One region of the Streptosporangium sp. NPDC048886 genome, then DNA from elsewhere that is predicted to be linked to it. Evidence: riboswitches for the same ligand, from Rfam matches in the RefSeq annotation. Region 1 holds a riboswitch; each other region holds the start of a gene.
The links. A riboswitch is a leader RNA that binds a small molecule or an ion and turns the genes downstream of it on or off. The one in region 1 is predicted to bind cobalamin.
Positions count from the first base shown of each region.

Region 2: linked by a shared signal. The riboswitch ahead of ACZ6R6_RS41430 (DUF2975 domain-containing protein) and the one ahead of ACZ6R6_RS16140 (ribonucleoside-diphosphate reductase subunit alpha) in region 1 are both predicted to bind cobalamin.
Region 3: linked by a shared signal. The riboswitch ahead of cobN (cobaltochelatase subunit CobN) and the one ahead of ACZ6R6_RS16140 (ribonucleoside-diphosphate reductase subunit alpha) in region 1 are both predicted to bind cobalamin.

Region 1 is NZ_JBVJHH010000011.1:201,965-211,388, forward strand. Features, by position in the region: gene ACZ6R6_RS16125 (hypothetical protein) at 1-315, opposite strand, end outside; gene ACZ6R6_RS16130 (mechanosensitive ion channel family protein) at 1,167-2,222, opposite strand; gene ACZ6R6_RS16135 (ribonucleotide-diphosphate reductase subunit beta) at 2,283-3,278, opposite strand; gene ACZ6R6_RS16140 (ribonucleoside-diphosphate reductase subunit alpha) at 3,304-5,499, opposite strand; cobalamin riboswitch at 5,699-5,897, opposite strand; gene ACZ6R6_RS16145 (Bug family tripartite tricarboxylate transporter substrate binding protein) at 5,896-6,924, opposite strand; gene glmS (glutamine--fructose-6-phosphate transaminase (isomerizing)) at 7,029-8,837, opposite strand; gene ACZ6R6_RS16155 (hypothetical protein) at 8,861-9,136, opposite strand; gene ACZ6R6_RS16160 (N-acetylmuramoyl-L-alanine amidase) at 9,291-9,424, shown strand, end outside.
Region 2 is NZ_JBVJHH010000050.1:176-9,599, forward strand. Features, by position in the region: gene ACZ6R6_RS41420 (hypothetical protein) at 33-248, opposite strand; gene metE (5-methyltetrahydropteroyltriglutamate--homocysteine S-methyltransferase) at 355-2,682, opposite strand; cobalamin riboswitch at 2,828-3,050, opposite strand; cobalamin riboswitch at 3,183-3,355, shown strand; gene ACZ6R6_RS41430 (DUF2975 domain-containing protein) at 3,745-4,236, shown strand; gene ACZ6R6_RS41435 (helix-turn-helix domain-containing protein) at 4,236-4,457, shown strand; gene ACZ6R6_RS41440 (Tn3 family transposase) at 4,593-4,850, opposite strand; gene ACZ6R6_RS41445 (hypothetical protein) at 5,009-5,407, shown strand; partial or broken gene ACZ6R6_RS41450 (Tn3 family transposase) at 5,454-5,812, opposite strand; gene ACZ6R6_RS41455 (hypothetical protein) at 6,228-6,488, shown strand; gene ACZ6R6_RS41460 (hypothetical protein) at 6,485-6,796, shown strand; gene ACZ6R6_RS41465 (hypothetical protein) at 6,993-7,346, opposite strand; gene ACZ6R6_RS41470 (TetR/AcrR family transcriptional regulator) at 7,358-7,828, opposite strand; gene ACZ6R6_RS41475 (DegT/DnrJ/EryC1/StrS family aminotransferase) at 7,891-8,565, shown strand; gene ACZ6R6_RS41480 (hypothetical protein) at 8,825-9,052, opposite strand; gene ACZ6R6_RS41485 (hypothetical protein) at 9,108-9,365, shown strand.
Region 3 is NZ_JBVJHH010000036.1:26,847-36,270, forward strand. Features, by position in the region: gene ACZ6R6_RS35460 (ABC transporter substrate-binding protein) at 1-142, opposite strand, end outside; gene ACZ6R6_RS35465 (hypothetical protein) at 212-496, opposite strand; gene ACZ6R6_RS35470 (FAD-dependent monooxygenase) at 1,068-2,309, opposite strand; gene ACZ6R6_RS35475 (TetR/AcrR family transcriptional regulator) at 2,424-2,948, shown strand; gene cobN (cobaltochelatase subunit CobN) at 3,059-6,682, opposite strand; cobalamin riboswitch at 6,797-6,985, opposite strand; gene ACZ6R6_RS35485 (precorrin-3B synthase) at 7,069-8,340, shown strand; gene ACZ6R6_RS35490 (precorrin-8X methylmutase) at 8,337-8,963, shown strand; gene ACZ6R6_RS35495 (precorrin-2 C(20)-methyltransferase) at 8,960-9,424, shown strand, end outside.

The DNA of each region.
Region 1 (9,424 bases):
CACGACGACGGTCTCGCGCCGCCGGTCACGGGTGAGGTCGCCGACGGCCGCGACGCGGGCGCGCACGACGTACCAGGTGGCATCCGGCCCCGGCTCAGGACAGTTCAGCGCCGGCTCCACCACGGCCGCCCAGTCGACCCGGTCCAACCGGCCGGCGGCCTGACCGGTCTTCCCCGCGGTGGCGGTGGCCCGTGCCGCCGTACTGTCCGCGGCGGCCGCGTCGGCGACGCCTGCGCCCTGGACCGTCGCCAGTGAGGTGGCGAGGGCGGCGGTGCTCACCCAGGCTCGGAATCGGCGGGCCCTCAGGCTGCTCATGCGTCCGGTACGTGAGTTCATAGCCACTTTGACGCGCGGAGCCTCGGAGATGTTGCGCACTGTCAGGTGAATACGACCGTTCCGGACGGCGTGCCGGCCGCGCCGTGTCATCACGTAGATCACGGCCGCTTACCCGCGCGGGTGACGCCAGGCCTGTCGCGGCCCATCAGAATCGAGGGCCATGAACACCAAGAAGATCACTTGGTCTGCGGTGGTGCTCGCGCTGACCGCGGCCCTGACCGTCCTGGTCGGCCCATTGGGCTTGGCCGGTCCCGCGCAGGCGGTCCCGACCGTGTGCCCCTCACCCGTTCCGACGCCCGTCCCTTCGCCAACCCCGAGCGCGTGCCCGACCCCCACCCCTCGACCCACCGCGACCCCCACCGCGTGCCCCTCACCCGCCCCGACGCCCGTCCCCTCACCCACCCCCACCCCGAACACCTGCCCCACCCCTCGACCCACCGCGACCCCCACCGCGTGCCCCTCACCCGCCCCGACGCCCGTCCCCTCACCCACACCCACCCCGAACACCTGCCCCACCCCTCGACCCACCGCGACCCCCGCGCCGGAGACGACCTTCGATCCCAGGCCGACCTCGGACCCGCAATCCCTCACCGCCCCGCGCTCCGCGGCCGCGCCTGCCGGCCCGATCGCGGAGCAGACCTCTGCCGAGGACAAGGAGTCCCGGCGGTACGGGTGAGATTTCCGACGGATACGCGGGTCGGAGCCCTCGGAGGGCCTTCGAACACCACCTGGACGACGGGCCGCTGACCCGCGTATCCGCTGTTTCCCGCGGCGTTACCAGCGGACCCCTCAGGCGACGGTCTTCCACTCCCGGCTGGGGATGTACGGCCTCAGTGCTCCCCCAGCCCGAGTCCGGACAGCGGCTCGCGCTGCTCCACCACCCGGAAGCGGGGCATCGACTCGGGGTATTTCTCCCGGACGAACTTCACCATGTGCTCGCGGATGTCGCACTTGAGGTCCCAGGCGCTGGGCGAGTCGGCGGCGCTCATCAGGGCGCGCAGCTCCAGCAGCCCGCCGGGGAGGGTGTCGACGACCTGGAGGACCCAGTCCTTCTGGTCCCAGAGCGGGTGCTCGCGCAGGGCGCGGTAGAGCTCGGCGCGCAGCTCCTCCACCGGGACCGACCAGTCCAGACGGAGGATCACCGCGCCGATCACCCGGCTGCCGTGCCGGGTCCAGTTCTCGAACGGGTTGGTCGTGAAGTAGGAGACCGGCAGCACCAGCCTGCGCTCGTCCCACAGACGCAGCACCACGTAGGTGAGGGTGAGCTCCTCGATCCGGCCCCACTCGTCCTCGACCACGACGACGTCGTCCAGCCGGAGCGCGTCGCTGAAGGCCAGTTGCAGCCCGGCGAGCAGGTTGCCCAGGGTGGACTGGGCCGCGACGCCGACGACCACGCCGGCGATGCCGGCCGAGGCCAGCAGTCCGGCGCCGAGCGCGCGCACCTGCGGGAAGGTGAAGAGCATCGCGCCCATCGCCAGCACGACCACCACCGCCGTGGCCACCCGGCGGACCAGGGTGATCTGGGTGCGGATCCGGCGGGCCCGCCGGTTGCGCTCGCCCTGGACGACGACCAGGCGCTCCAGGACCACGTCGGTGACCGCGTAGGCGGCCTGGATGACCAGCCAGGTGACGCATCCGATCATGGCCAGGCTGAGCAGCTGGTCGATCACTCCGCCGACCTGCCCCTCGGCCATGCTCGGCCGGTAGAGCGTGTTGGCGGTCACCACGACCGCCGTGGCGAACCCGGGCCAGGTGCAGCGGCGCACGAGCGGAGCGGCGAGAACCCACTTCTCCCCGATCAACCTCCATCTCAGTGCCCGCCGCACCATCTCCACACACGCGGCGGCGGCCAGCATGGAACCGAGCAGGATGATCCATCTGGACACTGACGGCGTCCCCCCTTGTCGTCCGTTACCAGACGGCGTGCCCGGGGATCCATCGTGTAATCAGAACGCCTCGTCGAAAGTCACATTCCCCTCAACGGCTACCTGATAGGCAGAGACACGCCGTTCGAAGAAGTTGGCCAACTCCTGCACGTCCTGCAACTCCATGAACGCGAACGGGTTGGCGGTGCCGTACCGGACGGGGAGCCGGAGCCGGACCAGGCGCTGGTCGGCCACGTACTCCAGGTACTGCCGCATCTGGTCCACGCCCATCCCGGACAGACCGTCGCCGCACAGGTCGGCCGCGAAGGCGAGCTCGGCCTCCACCGCCTCCTCGATCATCTGGGTGACCTGCGCGCCGAGCTTGTCGTCGAACAGCTCCGGCTCCTCGGCCCGCACGGTGTCCACCACGCTGAAGGCGAACTCCATGTGCATGGACTCGTCGCGGAAGACCCAGTTCGTCCCGGTGGCCAGGCCGCTCAGCAGGCCCCTGGAGCGGAACCAGTAGACGTAGGCGAAGGCGCCGTAGAAGAACAGCCCCTCGATGCACGCGGCGAAGCAGATCAGATTGAGCAGGAACGCCCGCCGGTCGTCCTGCGACTCCAGTCTGTTGAGCCCGCCGAGCGAGTCGATCCACCGGAAGCAGAACTCGGCCTTGTCCCGGATCGAGGGGATGTGCTCGACCGCGGCGAAGGCCTTGACCCGCTCGTCGTGGTCGGGCAGGTAGGTGTCCAGCAGGGTCAGGTAGAACTGGACGTGCACCGCCTCCTCGAAGAGCTGCCTGCTGAGATACAGGCGCGCCTCGGGCGCGTTGACGTGCTGGTAGAGGTTGAGCACCAGGTTGTTGGCCACGATCGAGTCGCCGGTGGCGAAGAACGCGACGAGGCGGTTGATCAGGTGGCGCTCCTCCGGCGTCATCTTCGCCAGGTCCGCCAGGTCGGAGTTGAGGTCCACCTCCTCGACGGTCCAGGTGTTGCGGATCGCGGCCCGGTAGCGCTCGTAGAACTCCGGGTAGCGCATGGGCCGCAGGGTGAGGTCCATGCCAGGGTCGAGCAGCATCAGCAAGTGCCTTTCGGGGAGGTGGCTACTGGCAGGCTTCGCAGTACTCGGGGTTCTCCAGCGAGCACGCGACGGCCTCCGGGTCGGGCGCGACCTGGGCCACGGTGGTCTGCGCGATCCGGGTCGCCGGCCGGGAGCGCAGGTAGTAGGTGGTCTTGAGGCCGGACTTCCACGCGTAGGCGTACATCGAGGAGAGCTTGCCGATGGTCGGCGTGGCCATGAACAGGTTCAGCGACTGCGACTGGTCGATGTACGGCGTGCGCGCCGCGGCCAGGTCGATCAGCGCCTTCTGCGGCAGCTCCCAGGCGGTCCGGTAGAGCGCCTTGAGGTCTTCGGGCATGCCGGGGACGTCCTGGACGGAGCCGTCGGCCCGCTTGATCGCGTCCCGGATCTGCGGGGTCCACCGGCCCCGGGCCTGCAGGTCACGGACCAGATAGCGGTTGACCTGGAGGAACTCTCCCGACAGGGTCTCGCGCTTGAAGACGTTGGAGACCTGGGGCTCGATGCACTCGTAGCAGCCGGCGATGGAGGCGATGGTGGCCGTGGGCGCGATCGCGATCATCAACGAGTTGCGGAGGCCGGTCTCGGCGATCCGCTCCCTGAGGCGCGTCCACTCCGGCGAGCCGCCGGCCCCGTAGTGGTCGGGGTGGAGCACGCCGCCGGCGGCCCTGGTCTCGTCGTAGGAGGGGTGGCGGCCCCGCTCGACGGCCAGGTCCGCGGAGGTGCCGTAGGCGGCCAGCGCGATCTCCTCGGAGATGCGGGTGGACAGCTCCAGCGCCTGCGGGGAGTCGAACGGCAGCCGCAGCGCGAAGAACACATCCGCCAGGCCCATCACGCCCAGACCGATCGGCCGCCACTTCCGGTTGGCCGCCTCGGCCTCCGGGGTCGGGTAGAAGCCCAGGTCGATGGTCCGGTCCAGGAACCGCACGGCGGTGCGGACGGTCCGGCGCAGCCGTGGCCAGTCGACGTCCTGGCCGTCCAGGTGGGCGGCGAGGTTGATCGAGCCCAGGTTGCAGACGGCCGTCTCGGCGTCGTTGGTGACCTCCAGGATCTCGGTGCAGAGGTTCGACAGGTGGATGACGTTCTCGGGGCGGGCCGTCTGGTTGGAGGTCCGGTTGGCGGCGTCCTTGAAGGTCATCCAGCCGTTGCCGGTCTGGGCGAGGGTGCGCATCATCCGGCCGTACAGGGAGCGGGCCGGGATCTGCTTGACGGAGCGGCCCTCGGCCTCGGCGGCCCGGTAGGCCTCGTCGAAGGCGGCGCCGTACAGGTCGGTGAGGTGCGGGACCTCCTTGGGGTCGAACAGCGACCACACACCGTCGGCCTCGACCCGGCGCATGAACTCGTCGGGGATCCAGTTGGCCAGGTTCAGGTTGTGCGTGCGGCGGGCCTCCTCGCCGGTGTTGTCGCGCAGTTCGAGGAACTCCTCGATGTCGGCGTGCCAGGTCTCCAGGTAGACGCAGGCCGCGCCCTTGCGGCGGCCGCCCTGGTTGACCGCGGCGACGCTGGAGTCCAGCGTGCGCAGCCACGGCACGATGCCGTTGGAGTGGCCGTTGGTGCCCCGGATCAGCGAGCCCCGCGAACGGACCCGGGTCCAGGAGATGCCGATCCCGCCGGCGTACTTCGACAGCCGCGCGACCTGCCCGTAGCGCTCGTAGATCGCCTCCAGCTCGTCCCGGGGCGAGTCGAGCAGGAAGCAGGACGACAGCTGGGGCCTGCGCGAGCCGGAGTTGAACAGGGTGGGCGAGCTCGGCAGGTAGGACAGGGTGGACATGAGCGCGTAGAGCTCGGCGGCCTCCTCCACCGTCTCCGACAGGCCGCAGGCCACCCGGAGGAAGAAGTGCTGCGGGCGCTCCAGGACCTTGCGGGTCTGCGGGTGGCGCAGCAGGTAGCGGTCGTAGACCGTGCGCAGCCCGAAGTATTCGAACCGGCCGTCGGCCGCCCCGTCCACCAGCGCGTCCAGCGCCACGGCGTTGGAGGCCACGAAGGCGGCCAGCCCGTCCTGGATCAGCCCGGCCGCGTGGGTCGCGGCGACGGACTCGGAGAAGGTCCGGACGCTGTGCCCGGCGGCCTCCTCGGCGATCAGCTCCGCCAGCAGCCCGGCGGCGATCTTGGAGTTCTCCGGGTCGGCGATCACCCGGGCGGCGGCCTCCTCGATGGCCAGCCGGCGGTCGACCGGGCCGTTGCCGGTCTCCTTGGCGACGTCGACCAAGGTCTGTGTCACGTGCTACCCCTCGCGCGCTCGAATTCCCCGTACGGCTCTCGCCGGAAGGGCGCACGCGCCAGAGAACGGCCCCGGGCACGCCGGACCGCCTCATCGCGTGGGCCCTCCCTCGAGGCCCTGAACGATCTCCGTGGTCGGGTCCGCCTCACCCGGCACGCTCCGGGCCGCTCCACGCGTCCCTCGGTGCCCGGCTCGGCTCCCTCTCCACACGTCGCCGGCAGGTCTTCGGACTCACGGGCGTCTGGCACATGCCTACCGGCCGTCGCTTCCCGGGCAGGTGCGCCCAGTGCTCCATGACGGCTTTCGTTCCCGTTCACCGCTGCGGGGCAGTCCCGGAATCTCACCGGGTTCCCTCTTGCCTCACCCCAGAGGGGCGAACCAGCAACGAGCAGGATCCTACATGTAGTGCTGCCGGACGCAACTACCCCAACAGCTTGTGCCGATGGTGCTCAGCAGTCCGAGCTCGTCGAGCACTTCCCGGGTCCGGCGCGTCTCCGTGACGAGCCACTGGCGGAAGTCGTCCCCGCTCAGATAGACCCGGTTCCAGCCGTTGGCCGCGCAGATCGCCCGCCAGCGGGACGAGGCGTCGACGCGGTCGCACAGGGCGACGGCCACGTCCCTGTCGTCGGAGCTCATGCCGCGGGGGCCGAGCACGCCGCACCAGTCGGTGTACTCCAGCCGGACGTCCAGCTCCATCAGCGTCGGGGCGTCGATCCCGTCGATCCGCTCGGCGGAGGAGACCACCAGCGGCCGCAGCCGGCCCTCGGCGATCTCGGGCACGAAGGAGCGGGCGGAGCCCAGCAGCGCGGCCACCCTGCCGTCGTGGAGGGCGTGCACGCCCTCGGCCCCGCTGGAGTAGCCGGCGTAGTCCAGCAGCCGGGTGTCCACCCCCAGGCACTTGCCGATCATGCCGTAGAGCACGTGGTCGGAGCCGCCCTCCATCCGGCCGCCCACCGTCAGCCCGGCCGGGTCGCGGCGGAGCACCGCGGCGAGGTCCTCGAAGGTGCGCAGGCGGGAGTTCTCCGGGACGACCAGGGCCGCCCAGTCGCCGACCAGGCGGGCCAGGGGGGTGGTGGACTCCACCACGGAGGCGGTGTTGGCGATCTCCGCCCCGGCCACCATCGGCATCCCGGTGAGCAGCAGCCTGCCCTCGTGCGCGAACGGGTCGTGGGCGGCGGCGAAGGCCCCCAGCGCGGCGGCGCCCAGGCTGCCCGGATAGTTGCCCACCTCGACCTTCCGCGCCAGCCCGTCGTCGGTCAGTACCGCGGCCAGCGCGCGGGCGGCCCGGTCCCAGCCCTGCCCGCGGGCGGCGGGCGCGATGACGGTCAGCCGTCCCGCCAGCGGCAGGCGGCGGTCCGCCGCCCTGCCGCAGCCGCCGGCGACCATGACCCCCAGGGCGAGCGCGAAGAACCGCCTACGGTACATAAGCGCCCCTTCCCTCCAGACCCCCCAATACTTCAGGTTACAGACACGTCACTTTGTGTCACACATTGGGGGGCCTTACTGCCATCAGGCAGTTCCGAGGGGGTTCACTCCACCGTGACGCTCTTGGCCAGGTTGCGAGGCTTGTCCACATCCCGCTCCAGCGCCACGGCCGCGTGGTAGGCCAGGAGCTGGAGCGGGATCGACAGCAGGATCGGGTCCAGCTCCGTCTCGTTCCTGGGCACCACGACGCAGTCGTCGGCCAGCTTGGGGTCGGCCGTACGGTGACCGACCATGAGCACCCGGCCGCCGCGCGCGCGGATCTCGCCGAGCGTGGTGAGGTTCTTGTCCAGCAGCTCGTCGTCGGGGACGATCGCCACGGTCGGCATCTCCGGGCCGATCAGGGCCAGCGGCCCGTGCTTGAGCTCGCTGGCCGGGTAGGCCTCGGCGTGCACGTAGGAGATCTCCTTGAGCTTCTGCGCGCCCTCGCGGGCCACCGGGTAGCCCCGGACCCGGCCGACGAACATCATGCTCGGCGAGTCGGCGTACTTGCGCGCCAGCTCCTTGATCTGCGGCTCCAGCGCGAGGATCTCCTTGATCTGGCCGGGCAGCCGGCGCAGGCCCTCGCAGATGCGGCGGCCGTCGGCCGGGGACAGGTCGCGCACCCGGCCCAGGTGGAGCGCCAGCAGCGCGAAGGCCACCGCGGTCGAGGTGAACGCCTTGGTGCTGGCCACCGAGACCTCGGGGCCGGCGTGCAGGTAGACGCCGCCGTCACACTCGCGGGCGATGGCGCTGCCGACGGTGTTGACGATGCCGAGCACCCGGCCGCCCTTGCGCTTGAGCTCCTGGACGGCGGCGAGGGTGTCGTAGGTCTCCCCCGACTGGCTGATCGCCACATACAGGGTGTCGGGCTCCACGACCGGGCTGCGGTAGCGGAACTCGCTGGCCGGCTCGGCGTCGGCCGGGATCCGCGCCAGCTCCTCGATGAGCTGGGCGCCGATCTGGCCCGAGTAGTAGGCGGAGCCACAGCCGATGATCTTCACCCGGCGGAACGACCGGGTCTCGCGCGCGTCCATGTTGAGGCCGCCCAGGTGGGCGATGTGGAAGCGGTCGTCCAGCCGTCCGCGCAGCGTCCGGGCCACGGTGTCGGGCTGCTCGGAGATCTCCTTGAGCAGGTAGTGCTCGTAGCCGCCGGTGTCGTAGTGCCCGGCCTCCCAGTCGACGGTCAGCGGCTCCTTGGCCGTCTCGCGCGCGTCACTGGCGAAGGTGTGGAAGCCGTCGGCCTTCAGCACCGCCAGCTCCCCGTCCTCCAGGTGGACCACCTGGCGGGTGTAGCGGACCAGCGCGGCCACGTCGGAGGCGGCGAACATCTCCTTCTCGCCGATGCCCAGCACGATCGGGCTGCCGTTGCGGGCCACCACCACCTCGCCGGGCCGCTGGGCGTCGATCACCGCGATGCCGTAGGTGCCGACGATCCGCTTGAGCGCCAGCCGGACCGCCTCCTCCAGCGAGTCGGTCTCCCCGACGGTCCGGGCGATCAGGTGCGCCAGCACCTCGGTGTCGGTCTCGGACAGGAAGACCACACCGTCGGCCTCCAGCTTGGCCCGCAGCTCGTCGGCGTTCTCGATGATGCCGTTGTGCACCACCGCGACGCGCTCGTCGGTGGACAGGTGGGGGTGGGCGTTGACGTCGCTGGGCGCGCCGTGGGTGGCCCAGCGGGTGTGCCCGATGCCCAGGGTGCCCTTGAACCGCGCCGGCACGGCCGCCGCCAGGTCGGCCACCCGGCCCTTGACCTTGCGCATCTTCAGACCCTTGTTGGAGACCACCACGCCGGCCGAGTCGTAGCCCCGGTACTCAAGGCGCTGCAGGCCCTCCAGCAGGATCGGCGCCGCGTCCTTTGGTCCGACGTAAGCCACGATTCCGCACATTTGACCGATCCTTACCCGTAGACGATCCGGCGCAGCTGGCGCAGGGAGAGTTCAGGTGCCGCGACACGGCGGGAGGTGATCTCGGCGGCGATCCGGGGGAAGATCTCGTCGTTGACCAGCCCTTTGGCCTTGAGCTCGCCGTGGCGCCGCCGGACGAAGTCCTCGACGGGCTCGGAGAAGTAGGCCAGCACGTCCGCCACCACCCGCGCCGCCTCCCCGGGACCGAGCGCGCTCGTCCGGGTCAGGTGGGTAATCAGATCCTCATGCGGATGCCATGCCGTGGACACAGAGCAGGACCATACGCAGCATCGACGCCCTTCACCAAGTTTTCTGCCCGATTTCGGGCAAGGATCGTCCCGGACGACCTAAAGCAGCCCCGATCGCGAGACAGTCGGTAACCTCGAATAACTCTTCGTAGTCATGCGGTCGGGAGGAATCACTATGCGCCGTCTGCCGGGGATCACCGTCGTCGCCACCCTCACCGCACTGGCCCCGGCCGCCGCAACGCCCGCGCCCGGCGGCGCCCCGCCCCTCGTGCGGACTCCGCCCGCCGTAACTCCGGCGCCCGCCGCCGA
Region 2 (9,424 bases), on a different contig from region 1:
ATCCCATGTCAAAGGCATTAGTGCTTCGTTCCTCAAAGCAGGCAGGTAAAACGGCGGCGGCGTTGACGAGGCTCCGGGGCCGGACGACCCCAGACCCAGTTCAACTCGGACTTCAGGACCCGCATGCGCGCGGACTGCGCACCCATCTGACGACGAACCGCGTGCAACCGGTCGTAATCGTCAGGGCTCAATGCCACCATGTCGTGCTCGCCGATTCGAACGTGCTGCGCTTTGGGAATCTTGCCCATATGGCTGTCCTTTCGCCGCACACGATGATCAGGCTAGCCATCGGCCGGCCAACGCGCGAAAGACGACCGGGCCTGGCGTGGACTGTCACACCAGGCCCGGTACTCGTCAGCGGGCCTCTTGGCCGGCCACCTCGGTTCTGATCTCGCGGGCCGCGGCGACCAGGTTGTCCAGGGAGTCTCGGACCTCGGGCCAGCCGCGGGTCTTCAGCCCGCAGTCGGGGTTGACCCACAACCGCTCAGCCGGGATGCCGTCGAGCCCCTTACGCAGCAGGGACGCGACCTCCCCGGCATCGGGGACGCGCGGGGAGTGGATGTCGTAGACACCCGGGCCGACCTCCCTGGGATATCCCGCCCCGGCCAGTTCGTGGGCGACCTGCATGTGGGAGCGGGCGGCCTCCAGGCTGATCACGTCGGCGTCCAGGTCGTCGATGGCGGCCAGGATCTCGCCGAACTCGGCGTAGCACATGTGGGTGTGGATCTGGGTGTCGGCCCGCACCCCGCCGGTGGTGAGCCGGAAGGCCTCCCCCGCCCAGGCCAGGTAGCCGACCCTGTCTGCGGCACGCAGCGGCAGGGTCTCGCGCAGGGCGGGCTCGTCGACCTGGATGACGGCGGTGCCCGCGGCCTCCAGGTCGGCGACCTCGTCACGCAGGGCCAGCGCCACCTGGCGGGCAGTCTCGGCCAGGGGCTGGTCGTCGCGGACGAAGGACCAGGCCAGCATGGTGACCGGCCCGGTGAGCATGCCCTTGACCGGGCGCGTCGTCTGGGACTGGGCATAGCGGGTCCAGCGCAGGGTCATGGGCGCGGGGCGGGAGACGTCCCCGGCCAGGATCGGCGGCCGCACGTAGCGAGTGCCGTAGGACTGGACCCAGCCGTGCTGGGTGGCCAGGTATCCGTTGAGCTGCTCGGCGAAGTACTGGACCATGTCGTTGCGTTCGGGCTCGCCGTGCACCAGGACGTCGATGCCCGCCTCCTCCTGGAAGAGGAGGACCGAGCGGATCTCGGCAGCGATCCGCTCGTCGTAGGCGGCGGCGTCGATGCGTCCCGCGCGCAGGTCGGCGCGGGCCACCCGCAGCTCGGCGGTCTGCGGGAAGGAGCCGATGGTGGTCGTCGGCAGCAGCGGCAGGCCGAGGCGGGCGCGCTGCGCGACGGCCCGCTCGGGATAGGGCTGGGAGCGGCGTGCGTCGGCCGGGGTGACCGCCGCGCTCCGGGCCCGTACGGCGGCGTCGCGGGTGAGCGCCGAGGCCGCCCGTGAGGCGAGATCGGCCCGGTTGGCAGCCAGTTGCCCAGCGATGGCGCCGGTGCCCTCGCTCAGCGCCCTGGCCAGAGTGACGATCTCGGCCGTCTTCTGCCGGGCGAAGGCGAGCCAGCGGCCGACCTGCGGATCCACCCCGCGCTCAAGGGCGGTGTCCAGCGGGACGTGCAGCAGCGAGCAGGAGGCCGCTACATCCACCCGGTCGGTCAGGCCGAGCAGGGTGGCCAGGGTGGTCAGCGACTTTTCCAGGTCGTTGATCCACACATTGCGGCCGTCCACGACGCCCGCGATCAGACGCTTGCCGACCGCCCAGCCCACATTGGCCAGGTCGTTCAGGTTCGCCGCGGCCGGGCCGGTGAAGTCCAGGCCCAGCCCCTCGATCGGCGCCTCGGCCAGGATCGGCAGCGCCTCTCCCAGCCGGTCGAAGTAACTGGCGACCAGGATCTTCGGCCGGTGGGCCAGGGAGCCGAGCTCCCGGTAGGCGCGGGCCGCGGCGTTCAGCACGGCCCGGTCGCGGTCCTGCACCAGGGCGGGCTCGTCCAGCTGTACCCACTCGGCGCCCGCCGCGCGCAGGGCGGCGAGCAGCTGCACGTAGACCGGCAGCAGCCGGTCCAGCAGGGTGATCGGGTCGAAGCCGGGGTCCACGCCGGGCGCGGGCTTGGCCAGCAGCAGGTACGTCACCGGGCCGACCAGCACGGAACGCGGGTTGTGCCCCTGTGCGAGAGCCTCGCGCAGCTCGCCGACCTGCTTGGCCGGATCGGCGGTGAAGACGGTGTCCGGCCCCAGTTCCGGCACCAGGTAGTGGTAGTTGGTGTCGAACCACTTGGTCATCTCCAGCGGAGCGACGTCCTGTGTGCCGCGTGCCATGGCGAAGTAGCCGTCCAGGGCGTCGGCCTCCACGGCGGCCCGGTGACGCTCGGGGATGGCGCCGACCATGACGGTGGTGTCCAGGACGTGGTCATACAGTGAGAAGTCGCCGGTGGGGACCTCGTGCACGCCGGAGGCGGTCAGGTGGCGCCAGTTGTCGCGGCGCAGCTGGGCCGCGGTGTCGTGCAGCTCGTCGGCGGTGACGCGGCCCGCCCAGTAGCCCTCGACCGCCTTCTTCAGCTCGCGGTCCGGTCCCTGGCGTGGATAGCCGTGGACGGTGGCCAGTGATGCGGGGGTGGCGGAAGTCTCAGCCACGAAACTCTCCTTCGCGAGTCATGGAGGACCCCGGTGCTCTCACGGGCGCGAAGGAACAGCTGACCGGCGGGCATCTTGATCCAGTGCCCGCTCGTGCCGCCGACCCGCCCTCGAGGTCACCGAAGTCACCGCGCGCGCGGGCAGTGGCAGGTCTTCGGACTCGCGGGCACGCCCGGGTTCTCACCCGGGCATCTACTGGCCGTCGCTTCCCCGGTCCGGCTGTTCGGACCCAGTGCGTTTGACGGCGGTCGTTCCCACTCACCGCTGCGGGGCAGTCCCGGAATTGGCGGGCTCGCGAGCCAAGCAGGCGAGCATTGCCGCACCGGGTTCCCTCTTACGACGCGCCTGCCTGGAGGACAGGGCGAACCGACTGCGGCTCCAGCCTAAGCGCTGTTCGGTCCCTCTCGGGCGACAGGGACTCCGCGCCGTACGGGCCGGGTGATCGTTCTGGGCCCGATGGCGGGTGCCGCTCTGGACTTACTAGGACGTCCAACTATATGTTCGTGGGCAAGGCCCGCGGTGCAGGGAAGCTGGTGTGAATCCAGCGCGGTCCCGCCACTGTGACCGGGAAGTGCGTCATCGCGACATCGACAGCCACTGGCGAAAGCCGGGAAGGCCGGATGGCGCGCGCTGATCCGGGAGTCAGGATACCGGCCGCGGGTTGATCCGTGTTGTCCACGAGGATGGAGCGAACGCGCATGGCATCGGTACGCGCTCGCGAGCCCGGAAACGTCCCCGCGTCGGAAGATCCTCCGCGCTGACGGCCCTGCTGCGTCTTGGGGTGCTGGTAAGAACCGAGTCACGCGCCCCAAACGCGCGGCATCGTCGCCGGTCAGGGGTCTGAGGAACATCGGTAGCAACGGTGCAGGAAACAACGGATATCCAGGTCGGCGGCCCGTCTTCCAGGCTCTCAATGCTCTCAATTGGGGCTCTGAGCTGGATACCCGTTGGAAATTCCCCATTGCTACCGGGGCCCCGGAGGGCTAGGCGGTCTGGCTCAGCCCTTGTTTCACCTATCGAGATTCGATAGATTTTCATCGTAACTCGATGGAAGGATGGGTCATGGGAAAGCTGGCAGTGCGTGCGCTTCGCGCCGTGCTCGTGGTGGTGCTCGCCGGCACCGTGTCCGTACAGGCATTGATGGTGTGGGTGTTGGCCAGCGGGAGCGACCCGGAGGACGGGTCGCTCCCGCTGACCCCGCTGCGCGTGATCACGATCCTGGGCATGGTGTCGGTCCAGGTCGCCCTGGTCAGCGTATGGCGGCTGGTGACGATGGTGCGGCGCGGAACCGTGTTCTCCCACGCCGCCTTCCGGTACGTGGACGCCGTGATCGGCGCGATCGTGGCGGCTGCCCTCCTGTGGTTCGCAGTCACGGCCCTCAACGCGCCGGACCAGCGGGCCGACCCGGGCGTCACCGTCATCATGGGCGGGGTCGGCCTGGCCATCCTGGGGGTCGCGCTCATCGTGCTCGTGCTGCGGATGCTGCTCGCCCAGGCCGTCGCGCGCGACATCGAAGCGGCGCAGATGCAGGCCGAGTTGGACGAGGTGATCTGATGCCGATCGTCGTCGACATCGACGTGATGCTGGCCAGACGGAAGATGTCCGTGGGCGACCTCGCGGACCGCGTAGGGATCACGCCCGCCAACCTGGCGGTACTCAAGAATGGCCGGGCTAAGGCGGTGCGCTTCGCGACGCTCGCCGCGCTCTGCGAGGTACTCAAGTGCCAGCCGGGCGACCTGCTGCGCTGGGAGGCGGAGGACGCCGCGGGCGGATGACGTGCCCCAGAGCGGGCGTGAAAACGCCTGGCACCACCGGCCTGTGGATCTCGGTCGGGATCCCGGTCACGTGCAGTCACCTGCGACGATGCCGCGCGTTTGGGGCGCGCGACTCGGTTCTTACCAGCACCCCTGTTAGCGGGCATAGCGGGACTCCGTTGCCGGTTGGCCGGCAGCGCTGGCCGGTGTCCGGGGATGGGGCACGGTGGGCAGGGCGAAGTCGAGCCGCTTGTCCATCTCCAGCCGGAACGTGCCGTACGAGTTGATGTTCGACCAGAAGAGCGCGGTCAGCCCGCGCCGGTCCTCGTCCGAGAGCTTCTTCGCCAGAACGCGCTGAAGCAGCAGGGTGTTGATGTGGACCAGGCTGGACTGGAGAAGGTGGAGCGCGAGCATCGAGGTCCTCTGCGTGCTCCTTGTCCGGGCTGGTCAGCGTGCCGTCCTTGCCGTAGTGCAGCACGGTGTTCGCCGAGTTCCAGTTCTCCACGACCTGAAGGCCACCGTATGGGCGGCGGTCGAGGTTCGAAGCCCACGCTATCCCGGCCGGGTTCACAGTGATCCCCCGGGGCAGGACCGGCTACTACGGACCCGTCGGCCCCGGCCTGACCGAGGGCGTGGACGAGGAGAAGCTGACCGCGGACACGCTGTGGGAAGCGGTGACCGGCAAGCCTGACGCCCAGACCTGGTACGAGTCCGTGCACATCACCTGCCGCAGCCCGGAGTCGGAAGCGGCCCGCAAGGAGCACTACAAGCAGATCTCCGCCCCTGCGCATGAGCGGCGGAAACAGCCGAAGACCGACCCGGCCACGGACACGCAGGTGAAGTACCTGACCACGCTCGCGGAGAAGGTCGGCACGGAGCGGTTCGACGCGGAGTTCGCCAAGGTGATCAAGGGCAGCGACATCGCCCCTCGGGCCCCCGGCAGCGGTGGGCGACGGCCGCGAAGCGGCTGACCAAGGCGAGGGCCCGCAAACTCACCACCGCCCTGGTCGGCCACGACTAGTCCGGGCCGTCCCCGTCGTCGTCCTCGTCCAGCTCTGGCGCGTCCGGGTCGCGCAGCGGGCGCAGGCGCCGACCGCCGGGGTGGAGGCGGTGAAGTTGTAGCGGCCGAGCAGGTTCAGGTTCTTGTGCTTGAGCGGGGAGAGCCGGGCGATGTCCTCCTCTCGGATCTCGTGGCCCTCCGCCTGGAGCTGGGCGACAGCGGCGTCGATGTACTTCGTGGTCCAGAGCACGATGGCGTTGAGGACCAGGCCGAGCGCGCCGAGCTGGTCCTCCATCCCGTCGCGGTACGCCTGGTGGATGGTGCCGCGCTTGCCGTGGCACACATCCCTAGCGAGCTTGTGGCGGGATTCCTGCACGGCGTCCTCCTCCCGAAGGTGGCCTCAGCCGCCAACTAGCGACGCGGCCCTGTTCGCGGAGGCGCCGAGCTGGGGTTTGCTTCTCAGCCGTGCGTTTTCTCAGAAGTCGTGACTGTCTCCGCTTCCGAGAACATGATCTTCTCGGAAGTCGGCTGACCTGCGCGGATCGGCTTACTTTGGGGCTAGGGACACGTTCGGGAGCAGGAGGCCGAATTGAAGATGGCCGCCCTAGCGCGGCTGCGCACCATGTGCTCCTCAGGGTGCTCCTCGAGGGTGAGGCCGCTCATCGGGCCTCACTGTCCTTTCGTTGGATTTACGGCCAGTACTACCGGGACCCCTGAAAATGGAATGGAGTATGAGCCCACGTATTACAAGTGGTAGCACTATTAACACACCGGCGCGGAGCATACGAACCATGGCTAAGGGAAGAACGTCCGTCAGCATCGCCCCGTGGATCCTGGAGGCGGTACGCAAGCACGCCGAGGAGCACGGGCTCAGCGTCTCCACCGTCCTGGAGCGCGGCGCCCTCCGCGAGATCGCCGCCACCCATAGCACCGCCGCCCGCGCCGCGGTGTACGGCGCCGGCGCGGTCGCCGGGCAAGAAGCCGACGATCGCATTCTCGCCGAGGACACCATGCGGGCCGTCGACGAACGCCGCACGGGCGAGGCCACGTGAGTCACCGATTCGGGGAGTTGTGGTCGGTCCAGCTCGGCGACCGCGAAGAGGTTCGGCTGATCGTCTCGGGCGACTTCTACCACACGCTGTACGGGGACAACGTGCTCACCGCACATGTCGAGCTCGCCGACATGGCGCACGCGCTGACCGCGTTCGTGATCGACGTCGGCGACGGCCAGGCCGCGATGATCGATCGGATATCCACCGTGGCGGCCGTACGGCTAAAGGGCAAGGTGGGCGATCTGCCGGAGGCTCAGCTCGCCGCGGTGCGCGGGATGATCTCCACCATCTTCGGCTGCGCGGGTTGACCGCGGCTCCCGCGGCGCCGATTACCGGTGGCGTTACGACGCCCGCGCCGAGCACGTGCACTACCTGATCCGACGCGAGGCGGAACACACTCGGGGCAAGACCGTCTGAAGGGAGCCTGCGGATCGGGACGATCCGCAGGCTCCCTTCAGGGATCTGTGACGTTCAACCGTGCTGTCGCGGCGACTTCGACTACGGCTACGCGGCCAGTGACGACTCGATCAGCGCTACGGTGGCGCGCGGGTTCTCCACGCCGATGACCAGGCGCGCGTACTGCTCGTCGGCCAGTTCGATCACCACCGCCCGGCTCGCGTCACGGATGTCCCAAAACACTCTTTCGCCATCCATGTGGAAGGTGCCCGCCGTGATAACACCGGGGATGTGCGCCCCCGGCGCGCGTATGCCCTTCGGCTCGGTGACCACACCCGGATCCGCCGTGGCGCCGCGGACGTTGGCCAGCGGAATGACCAGGCGGCTCTTCAGTGCCCAGAGCTTGTCCAGTCCTTCGATCTCCACAATGAGGGAACCTTCTTCGATGTGCACCTGTGCCATGCCTGAACTCCTTAGGAGAGGTTGCTCGCCCTGGCCCGTAGCCGAAGGCCCAACAGTTGCGCGGTGAACCGGACGGCCGCGGGCGCGTCGAGGCCAAGGGATGATGCGGCGGCGTGGTCGAGGGCAGTGATCGCGCCACCGACCTCCTTGGCCACCTCGGCATCTTCTGGCGCTCGTTCGGCCGTGGCCATCAACAGCAGATCCAGGCCCGGCGCCTCCAGCGCGCTCCGCACCGCCCTCTCCGGCTCGCCGGCCCGGGTGATCTGCTCGATCATCGGCGCGAGGTGATGCTCCAGCGACCAGCGCAGCGCGGCCAGGTAGAGGCCGCGCTTGCTACCGAACGTTTTGTAGAGACTGTTGCGGTGCACTCCCAGATGAGCGACAAGCTCGTCGATGGAGATGCCGTCGTAGGAGCGGCTGGCGAACAGCTCCGCGGCCATCTGGACCACCATGGCCTCGTCAAATCCTCGCGGTCGACCCATGGCAGGACCATATCGAGTTTAGGAACAATCAGTCAAGAACAATCATTCCTGAACTCTGTGAGCTGGCTGCGCTGGCCCGGCAGTTGAACCTGAGCCTGATCGAGGACGCCTGCCAGGCTCAGGGCAGTCGTCACCGCGGGCGGCTGGCCGGGACCTTCGGGGAGGTGGGCTGCTTCAGCCTCAAGGACGGCAAGATCTACGCCGCCGGTGAGGGCGGCTACCTTCTCACCGACAACCCGGTCATCGCCGCCCGCGCGGCGGCTTATCGCACCCACTGGGCCATCGACGCGCCCGGGATGCCCGCGGGCAGCCGTCTGGGCCGCAACTACCGGCTGCGGCCTGACGCCGACACCCCGCCCAGCATGACGATCGAACTGGTCAGCCAAGACCTGCCGGTCTTCGCCTCCGACGATCTCCAAGGCCGGATGGACGCCGCAGCCGCGCTCGACCCGCTGGAGGGCCGCTGGCCGCGCAGACGGCACATCCGAACGTGCAGCCCGGCTGGACCGCTCACCTCCTGGAGCCCCAACCGAATCGGGCCCACCGGCCAACCCGCACCCGAGATCAGCAGTCTCACAGGCATCTCATTGCTCACCCGCTGGAGGACACCGGTGCGTCTCCCCCTGGTCCAGGCTGCTGTTCTCGCCGCTGCCGTCGTGCTCGCCCCCGCCGTACCTGCCCAGGCGGCGGCCCTTATCTTTGGTGACTCTCAGTCGTGCGACAAGTACTTCAAGTAGTGTGGGCGGCTACTTGACGCACAGTATCTGAGGGTCCGTACGGCATGTTGGGCAGGTCAGGTGCGGCCGAGCGGCACTACCGGGCTGAACGAGCGGTGGCCGCCGATGAGTCGGTGTCGTGGGTGGTGGTCGACGAGGACCTCGAGTTGCATGTCGAGGCGTGCGCGTACCTGGCGGGGCTGCGCGGGGCGGGCCGGGTGTTCAACACCGAGAAGACATACGCGGGCCGGATCGCCTTGTACTTGTCGTACTGCCGAGGTCATGGGCTGGACTGGGCCGGCCCGAGCCTGGCGCAGCCGATGGCGATGATGCGGTGGCTGGTGGACGAGCCGATGCCGGTGCGGTCGCGCAGGCCGGGTGCGGCGGCGCGGTCGGCCCGCAGGCGGCCCGGCGCGAGCACACCAGCCTGCTCCCCCGGACGATCGCCGACCTGGAGGCCCGGCTCACCGAGCCGGCAGCAGGCTGACCAGGACTGCCTCCGCGCCATGCAGCCATCCTGCGGACGCACCACAGCCCCAACGACCGGCCAGGAGTCCCCGGTCATGACCACGCTCGAACGCACCCTCGCCAAAGCGCTCACGGGAATCGTCGTCAGGCCGGTCCCCGGCGACGACGACGCCATCACGCCTAGGGTCACGACAGAGGTCCTGGAGCCGGTGATCGCCCTCCTGCAGGACCTCCCCGCACAGGACCGGCAAGTCCTTGCCGACCTGATCAACCAGTGCGCGCAGGAGGAAACCGACCCTGACCGGCATCTGGCGGCTTGGGAAGCGCCCGAAAACTTGGGACTCCTGGTCTGATCGATGACCTGCGGTGCGCCCGTTGTGTCCGCAACGGGCACCGGTCTTGAGGCAACGGG
Region 3 (9,424 bases), on a different contig from region 1:
ACGCGACGCGCAGCCGCCCTCCCCTGCGCGGTCCGCCCGTCGCGGCGGTCCCGGCCGGGGCGCCGGTGCCGCACCCGGTGAGCAGGGCGGCCGACAGGCCGGCGGTGGCGCCCAGGAAGGCACGGCGGTTCAGGGAGTGCATGGGAGGAGGGTCCTTTCACGGGGTGAGTGCCGCGGCCGTGCCACGGCATGGAGCCGATCGCCAGACGGATCAGCCGGAAACGGTGCGCCGCACCGCGATCGCCGATCCCGCTCCGAGCGCGGCGCAGAGCGGCCGGCCGAGCCTGTCGGAGGCCGTCCCGCCGATCAGGAACAGGCCCTGTCGGCTGAGGTTGCGCACGCCCAGCGCCACTCCCACGACCGTGGCCGGCAGTCCCAGGTCGCCCTCGAGATATCCGGCGAGGTAGGGCACCAGCAGGTAGGAGCCGGTGTTGACACCCATCTGGTTGATCAGCAGGAGCCGCTCGGGCAGCGGGAAGGAGGGGAAGGTCCTCACCGCATCCGCCGGACGCCGGGGCCGGGACGGCCGGAGAGCCGCAGCGGGCCGTCCGGTCCGCCCGCGGCGCGGACCGCGGCGATCCGCGCCGGGCCGTCGCCCGGATCGGGGGATCCCGCCCCGGCCTTCAGCACGGTGAACCCGTGGCCTGAGGGGGGCGCTCGCCGTCCCCACCCGGCTCTCGACCACCAGAAGATGCCACAACACGCCTCCTAAACCACCGTATCAGGCATAGGAGAATGATAATGATTTTCACTTTTAACGCAAGACGCCCCTCAGAGGAGCATGGCTGGCCGGCCAGGAGGGGACGGCCGCCGGCGAGGGTCAGGGGCGGCGCCCGAGGAAGCAGAGGAACACGGTCTGGGCGTCGGCGCCGTGAGGCTCTGGAACGCTCGCCCCTCCGGTCGGCCGCAGTGCCGCTATCGGGTCTCCTTCCGCCTCGGCGGCCCACCCCCGCCCACCGGCTCCCCCGCCAGGGCCGGTTCCGGGTTCTGCGACCGCCGGCCAAGAGCGGTGGTCGCGAGGACGCCGAGCCGCGGCCGCACCGCCCGGCCCGCCACGAGGACGGAGGTCACCCTGTGACGTCCGTCCTCACGACGGACCCCCGCGGATAGTCCTTCACCTCGATCTCGTCGTGCAGCCGCACGCCCCTGCCGCCGAGACCGGCCAGGGTGCGGGCGATCGGCGTGGGGACGCGGTTGACCAGTCGCACCCCCTGGATCAGGCCCCACAGGCCCAGGCGGGTGTCGGGGACGAGCCGTTTGGCGGCGCCGACGGCGAAGGTACGGCTGCGCCGTACGTAGTCGCCGATCTCCCGCTCGTAGGCCGGGAACGCCCGCGTGTGGTCGCCGCGGGCCTCGGCCAGCTCGCCGGCCAGGACGTAGGCGCCCACGACGGCCAGGCTGGCGCTGCCGCCGACCGCGGGGCCCGGGCAGTAGCCGGCGTCGCCGACCAGGCTCACCCGTCCCCGGGACCAGGTGTCCATGCGCAGTTGGGTGATCGAGTCGAAGTAGAACGTCGAGGCGCGCTCCAGCTCCTCGCCCAGCAGGCGGGGCACCTCCCAGCCCAGCCCGGAGAAGTGCCGGCGCAGCAGCTCCTTCTGCCGGTCGACGTCCCGGTGGTGGTAGTCGAGCTCGGCGTCGGGGCGGAACATGAAGACCGCGCGGGCGTCGTCCATGTGCGCTCCGCCGTACACGCCCACCATCCTGTTCACGCCCGTGATCCCGTCCATGCGGTCGCGCAGGCCCAGGTAGTTGGGGATCGACATGACCGCCAGGTAGGCGCCGATCCAGGTGGAGAAGCGCGACTCCTCGCCGAAGACCAGGCGCCGGACGTTGGAGTGCAGTCCGTCGGCCCCGATCACCAGGTCGAACCTGCGGGCGGGCCCCCGCTCGAAGGTGACGTCGACACCGTCGGCGGTCTCGGCCAGGGCGGCGATGGAATCGCCGAAGAGGTATTCCACGTCGTGCCGGGTGGCGTCGTAGAGGATCTCGCCCAGGTCGTCCCGCATGATCTCGACGTGCCGGTCGGACACGATGCTCATCAGCTTGCCGACTTCCAGTTCGTGCAGGCGGTCGCCGTTCTCCGCGCGGAACGAGAGCCACTCGGTGCCGGTCCTCCTGGCCTGGACCGGCTTGATCAGGCCCATCTTGTCGATGATGTCCATCGCCGGGCGGAACAGGTCGACCGCGTGCCCGCCCGCCTTGCGCAGCGCAGGGGCCCGCTCCACCACGGTGACGGCGCAGCCGTAGCTGTTGAGCCAGTAGGCCAGGACGGGACCGGCGACACTGGCGCCGGAGATGAGGATACGCATACGCCACTCCCTTACTTAACGGAAGGTAAATTACTTACTTAACGATAGGTAAGCACGGGTCGCGGCTGGACGCAAGGGCTTACTTAACGATAGGTAAGCGCTACGCTTGGACCCATGGCGAGGCCTTCGGACACCAAGACGCGCATCCAGGCGGTGGCTCGCGAGCTCTTCCTGGAGCAGGGCGTGCAGAACACCAGCCTGAAGCAGATCTCCGACCGGCTCGGCATCACCAAACCGGCCCTCTACTATCACTTCGAGTCAAGGGAAGACCTGGTCAGAAGCATCATCCAGCCGCTCATCGACGACCTGGAGAGGTTCGTGGCCGAGCGCGGGCCCGGAGACGGGCGGCGGCTGCTCGAAGACTACTTCGACCTCGTCTGGCGGCACCGAGAGGTGATCGTGGTGGTCCTGCACGCGCCCGCCACGCTGGTCGAGCTCAACCTGATGGACCGGATGTGGGAGTGGCGCAAGCGGCTGACCACGCTCCTGCTCGGCCCCGCCCCCTCCACGGTCGCGCAGATCCACGCGACCGTGGCGCTCGGCGGCATGTCGGACTGCGTGGTGGAACACGCCGACCTTCCGTTCGACGAGGTCAAGGCCGCCGCCGTGGAGGCCGCGCTGACCGTCCTCGCCATCTGAGAACCACGGAGGGTACGGCCGCCGGCCTCCGGCCGCGCGGACCACTCCTCGCGAGCGGCCCGGACGCGTCACCGGCGGGCGGGAGCGGCCGGAGAGCCGCCCCCGCGGGATCAGGCGCCGTCCTCCAGATCTCCCTCGGACTTGAGGTAGACCTCCTGGAGGCCGCGCAGGACGTCGGGGTCGGGGTGCTCCCACATGTCCCGCTCCGCCGCCTCCAGCAGGCGCTCGGCGATGCCGTGCAGCGCCCACGGGTTGGACGTGGCCAGGAAGTCCTGGTTCTCCTGGTCCAGCACGTAGGTCGCGGCCAGCTTGTCGTACATCCAGTCGGCGACCACGCCGGTGGTGGCGTCGTAGCCGAACAGGTAGTCGACGGTGGCGGCGAGTTCGAAGGCTCCCTTGTAGCCGTGCCTGCGCATGGCGGCCAGCCAGCGGGGGTTGACGACCCGGGCGCGGAAGATCCTGGAGGTCTCCTCCGACAGGCTCCGGGTGCGGACCGCGTCCGGGCGGGTGCTGTCGCCGATGTAGGCGGCCGGCGCCTTCCCGGTCAGGGCGCGGACGGTGGCGATCATGCCGCCGTGATACTGGAAGTAGTCGTCGGAGTCGGCGATGTCGTGCTCGCGGGTGTCGACGTTCTTGGCCGCCACCGCGATCCGCCGGTAGGCCGCCTCCATGTCCTGCCTGGCCGGCACCCCGTCGACGCCCCGGCCGTAGGCGAAGCCGCCCCACACCGCGTAGACCTCGGCCAGATCGGCGTCGTCGCGCCAGTTACGGCTGTCGATGAGCGGCAGCAGCCCCGCGCCGTAGGCCCCGGGCCGGGACCCGAAGATCCGCATGGTGGCCCTGCGCTCGTCGCCGTGGACCTCCCGGTCGGCCAGCACGTGCGCCCGGACGTAGTTGAGCTCCGCGGGCTCCTCCAGCCCGGCGGCCAGCCGCACCGCGTCGTCCAGCAGGGCCACCACGTGCGGGAACGCGTCCCGGAAGAAGCCGCTGATCCGGACCGTGACGTCCACGCGCGGACGGCCGAGCTCCGCCGCGGGGATCGCCTCCAGCCCGGTGACCCGCCGGGACGCCTCGTCCCACACCGGCCGCACGCCGAGCAGGGCCAGCACCTCGGCCACGTCGTCCCCGGCGGTGCGCATGGCGCTGGTCCCCCACACCGACAGCCCGACCGAGCGCGGCCAGTCGCCGGTGTCGGCCCGGTAGCGCTCCAGGAGGGAGTCGGCCATCGCCTGCCCGGTCTCCCAGGCGAGCCTGCTCGGCACCGCCTTGGGGTCGACCGAGTAGAAGTTCCGGCCGGTGGGGAGCACGTTGATCAGCCCGCGCAGCGGCGACCCGCTCGGCCCCGCCGGGACGTAGCCGCCGTCGAGGGCGTGCAGGATCGCGTCGATCTCGTCGGTGGTCCGCGCCAGCCGGGGCACGACCTCGGCGGCCGCGAACCGCAGGATCCGCTCCACCAGCCCGGGGTCGGCCGCGGGGGCCTGAGCCGGGGAAGGGGCCGTGCCCAGGACGGCGGCGGTCGCCTCGGCGGCGGCGGCCGGGTCCCAGGCCCGCTCCTCCATGGCCTCGACCAGCGCCCGGGCGAGGGTCTCGGCTCCGTCCGTGCCGATCCGGCCGGCCGTGCCGTCCTCGGTCAGGCCCAGCGCCTCGCGGAGCCCGGGCAGGGCCTGCGCGCCCGCCCACATCTGGCGGGCCCGGAGCATCGCGAGCACCAGGTCGACGCGGGTCCCCCCCTCCGGGGCGGCGCCCAGCACGTGGAGGCCGTCGCGGATCTGGACGTCCTTGACCTCGCACAGCCAGCCGTCGACGTGCAGCAGGAAGTCGTCGAACTCGGCGTCGTGCGGGCGGTCCTCGATGCCCAGGTCGTGGTCGAGCCGGGCGGCCTGGATCAGGGTCCAGATCTGGGCGCGGATCGCGGGGAGCTTCGCCGGGTCCATCGCGGCGATGGAGGCGTGCTCGTCGAGAAGCTGCTCCAGCCGGGCCATGTCACCGTAGGTGTCGGCGCGGGCCATCGGCGGGACGAGGTGGTCGACCAGGGTGGCGTGAGCGCGGCGCTTGGCCTGGGTGCCCTCGCCGGGGTCGTTGACCAGGAAGGGATAGATCAGCGGCAGGTCGCCGAGCGCGGCGTCGGGGCCGCAGGAGGCCGACAGCCCGGCCGACTTGCCGGGCAGCCACTCCAGGTTGCCGTGCTTGCCCACGTGCACCACGGCGTGCGCGCCGAAGCCGTCGGCCAGCCACCGGTAGGCCGCCAGGTAGTGGTGGCTGGGCGGCAGGTCGGGGTCGTGGTAGATCGCGATGGGGTTCTCGCCGAAGCCGCGCGGCGGCTGCACCATGACCACGACGTTCCCGGCGCGCAGCGCGGCCAGCACGATCTCGCCGTCCGGGTCGTGCGAGCTGTCCACGAACAGCTCGCCCGGCGCGGGCCCCCAGTGCTCCTCCATCCCGGCGCGCAGGTCCGCCGGGAGCGTGCCGTACCACTCGGCGTACCGGCCCGCCGCGATGCGCACCGGGTTGCCGGCGAGCCGCTCCTCGGTGAGCCAGTCGGGGTCCTGCCCGCCGGCCGCGATCAGCGCGTGGATCAGCGCGTCGCCGTCCTGCTCGGTCACGCCCGGCAGCTCGCCCTCGGCGCCGATGTCGTAGCCCCGCTCGCGCATCACCGCCAGCAGCCGCACCAGGCTCGCCGGGGTGTCCAGGCCGACGGCGTTGCCGATCCGGGAGTGCTTGGTGGGGTAGGCCGACAGCATCAGCACGATCCGCCGCTGACCGGCCGGGATGTGCCGGAGCGCGGCGTGCCGTACCGCGATGCCGGCCACCCGGGAGGCCCGCTCCGGGTCGGCGACGTAGACGGTCAGCCCGTCGTCGTCGATCTCCTTGAAGGAGAAGGGCACCGTGATGATCCGGCCGTCGAACTCGGGGATCGCGACCTGGGTCGCCGCGTCGAGCGGGGACAGGCCGTCGTCGCTGTCCTCCCAGGTGGACCGGCTGCTCGTCAGGCACAGGCCCTGCAGGATCGGCACGTCCAGCCCGGCGAGCGCGCCGACGTCCCAGGCCTCGTCGTCGCCGCCGGCCGACGCGGTGGCCGGGCGGGTGCCGCCGGCCGCGAGCACGGTCACCACCAAGGCGTCCACCGTGCCCAGGACCTCCAGCAGGCCGGGCTCCGCGCTGCGCAGCGAGGCGCAGTAGACGGGCAGCGCCCGGCCTCCCGCGTCCTCGACCGCCGAGCAGAGGGTCTCCACGAACGCGGTGTTCCCGGCGACGTGGTGGGCCCGGTAGTAGAGCACGCCGATGACCGGCCCGTCCTCGCGGCGGGCCACGCGCTCCAGCACCCCCCAGCCGGGGGTGGGGGCGGGTGCGGCGAACCCGTGCCCGGTCAGCAGCAGGGTGTCGGACAGGAACCGGTGGAGCTCGGTGAGGTTGGCCGGGCCGCCGTGGGCGAGGTAGGCGTGCGCCTCGGCGCAGACCCCGCCGGGAACCGTGGACAGCTCCATCAGCTCGGCGTCGGGCGCCTGCTCGCCGCCGAGCACGACGACGGGCCGGGGCCCGGCGAGCAGGGCGTCCAGGCCCTCCTCCCAGGCGCGGCGGCCGCCGAGCAGCCGGACCACCACCAGGTCGGCGCCGTCGAGAAGGGGCGGCAGGTCCGCCGCGGCGAGCCGGGCGGGGTTGCCCAGCCGGTAGCCGGCGCCGCTCGCGCGGGCGCTGAGCAGGTCGGTGTCGGAGGTCGAGAGCAGGAGGATCACGCGCCACACCCCCGCGGAGGCGGCATGGTACGGCTCGGCGGGGCCACGGGGTGGCCCGGGAACGGCGAAAAGCGCACAGGGCTTCCTCCCTCGGGGTCCTCGCCCCGGGTCGTCGTCGGCTACGACGGCTGGAGTCTCCTGGCTCCCGGATCGACGCTCCCCCCGGCCTTCCCGTCCGTCTCCGGACAGTGGCCTGAGTGGGGTTCGCTCCCCGGTCACAGTGGCGGGACCGCGCCGGATTCACACCGGCTTCCTCCCTTGCCGTCGCCAACGATCAGACTACGGCAGCCCCGTTCATTGCAAGAAACTGGCTTAACATCCTCTCCGTGGTCATTGGCGACTTTTCCGGACGATCGCGACTCGACGCATGTCCCGGGGCGCTTCAGGTGCATGCCGCGGCCGACGGCGGCCTGGCGCGGATCCGTGTCCCCGGCGGCCGGCTGACGGCCTCCCAGCTGCGCGGACTCGCCGGCGCGGCGGCCGTCCACGGGACCGGCGTCATCGAGCTGACCTCCCGTGCGAACGTCCAGGTGCGCGGGCTCGGCGAGGGGGACGGATTCGCGGCGCGCATGGCGGAGGCCGGCCTGCTGCCCTCGCCCACCCACGAACGGATCCGCAACATCCTGGCCTCCCCGCTGACCGGCTGCGACGCGGAGGGGACCCTCGACGTCGGCCCGCTGGTCTCCGAGCTGGACCTGCGGCTGTGCGCCCGGCCCGGCCTGGCCGGCCTGCCGGGACGGTTCCTGTTCGCCCTCGACGACGGCCGGGGGGACGTGGCCTGGCTCGGCCCCGACGCCGGGATGCTGCCGACCGGCCCGGAGGAGGCCGCCCTCGTCCTCGCGGGCGCCGACAGCGGCCTGCGCGTGCCGGTGACCTCGGCGGTCACCGCCCTGCTCGCCGCGGCCGAGGCGTTCCTGGCCGAGCTCGCCGCCCGGGGCGTGCACGCCTGGCGGATCGGCGAGCTGCCCGGCGGCGCCGAGCCGGTCGCGGCCCGGGTCCGCGCCGCCCTGGAGACCGGAGCGGCCGGCCCGGTACGGCTCCGCCCGCCCGCCGGACGCCTCCGGACCCCGCCGCCGGCCGTGGCGGGGGGACCGGTGGGAGCCGTCCGGCAGCCCGGCGGACGGGTGGCCCTGGGCGTCGCGGTGCCGCTGGGCCGGCTGTCCTCCGCCCAGGCGGAGCTCCTGGCCGGCCTGGCCTGCGCCGACGGGGTACGGCTGACGCCGTGGCGGGGCGTGGTCCTGCCCGGTCTGGCCCGCGTGGACCTCCCCCGGGCACTCGCCCGGCTGGCGGAGGCCGGCCTGGTCACCGACCCCGGCTCCCCGTGGATCGGCGTGACGGCCTGCACCGGCCGTCCCGGCTGCGCCAAGTCCCTGGCCGACGTGCAGGCCGACGCGGCCCACGCCACCGTGCCCGCCGGGGACGGGGCCGCCGGGACGCCGGGGACGGTCGCCCCCCGTGCGGCGGACCGGCCGCGCACCGGTACGCTCCCCGTGCACTGGGCGGGCTGCGACAGGCGCTGCGGTCGCCCCCGGGGGCGGGTCGCGGACGTGGTCGCCACCGGCGACGGCTACCGCGTGGACCTCGACGGCCGGAGCCTGAACTGTGCGGACATCGAAGAGACCACGGCCGCGGTGACGGCCGCCAGAGGGGGATCGTGACCGACTACGTCCGCGACGGCGCGGAGATCTACCGCCGCTCCTTCGCCACCATCCGCGCCGAGACGGATCTGAGCGGCCTGCCTCCGGACGTCGCCCAGGTGGCGGTCCGGATGATCCACGCCTGCGGGATGGTCGACCTGGTCGCCGACCTCGGCTGGTCGCCCGGCGTCGTGGCCTCGGCGCGCGCGGCCCTGCGCGCGGGCGCGCCGGTGCTGTGCGACGCGATGATGGTCGCCTCCGGGGTGACCCGCCGCCGCCTGCCCGCCGGCAACGAGGTGATCTGCACGCTGGGCGAGCCGGGCGTGCCGGAGCTCGCCGCACGGCTGGGCACCACCCGCAGCGCCGCCGCGCTGGAGCTGTGGCGCGACCGGCTGGAGGGCTCCGTGGTCGCCGTCGGGAACGCGCCGACCGCGCTGTTCCGGCTGCTGGAGATGGTCGAGGAGGGCGCCGGCCGGCCGGCCGCCGTGCTCGGGATCCCGGTCGGCTTCATCGGCGCCGCAGAGTCGAAGCTGGCCCTCGCCGAGCATCCGGCGGGTCTGGAACACCTGGTCGTGCACGGCCGCCGGGGTGGGAGTGCGATGACCGCGGCCGCGGTCAACGCGATCGCGAGTGAGGACGAATGAACGACATGGTGACCGGACGGCTCTGGGGTGTGGGACTCGGACCCGGAGATCCGGAGCTGGTGACCGTCAAGGCCGCCCGCCTCCTCGGCGAGGCCGACGTGATCGCCTTCCACAGCGCCCGCCACGGCCGGAGCATCGCCCGCTCGGTGGCCGCGCCGTACCTGCGCGCGGGCCAGATCGAGGAAGCGCTGGTCTATCCGCTCACCACGGAGACCACCGACCATCCCGGCGGCTACCAGGGCGCCATCGACGACTTCTACGCCGACTGCGCGCTGCGGCTGGCCGCCCACCTGGACGCCGGCCGTGACGTGGTGGTGCTGTGCGAGGGCGACCCGCTCTTCTATGGCTCCTACATGCACATGCACAAGCGCCTGTCCCACCGCTACGTCACCGAGGTGGTCCCCGGTGTGACCTCCGTGAGCGGCGCCGCCGCGGTCCTCGGACGGCCGCTGGTCGAGCGG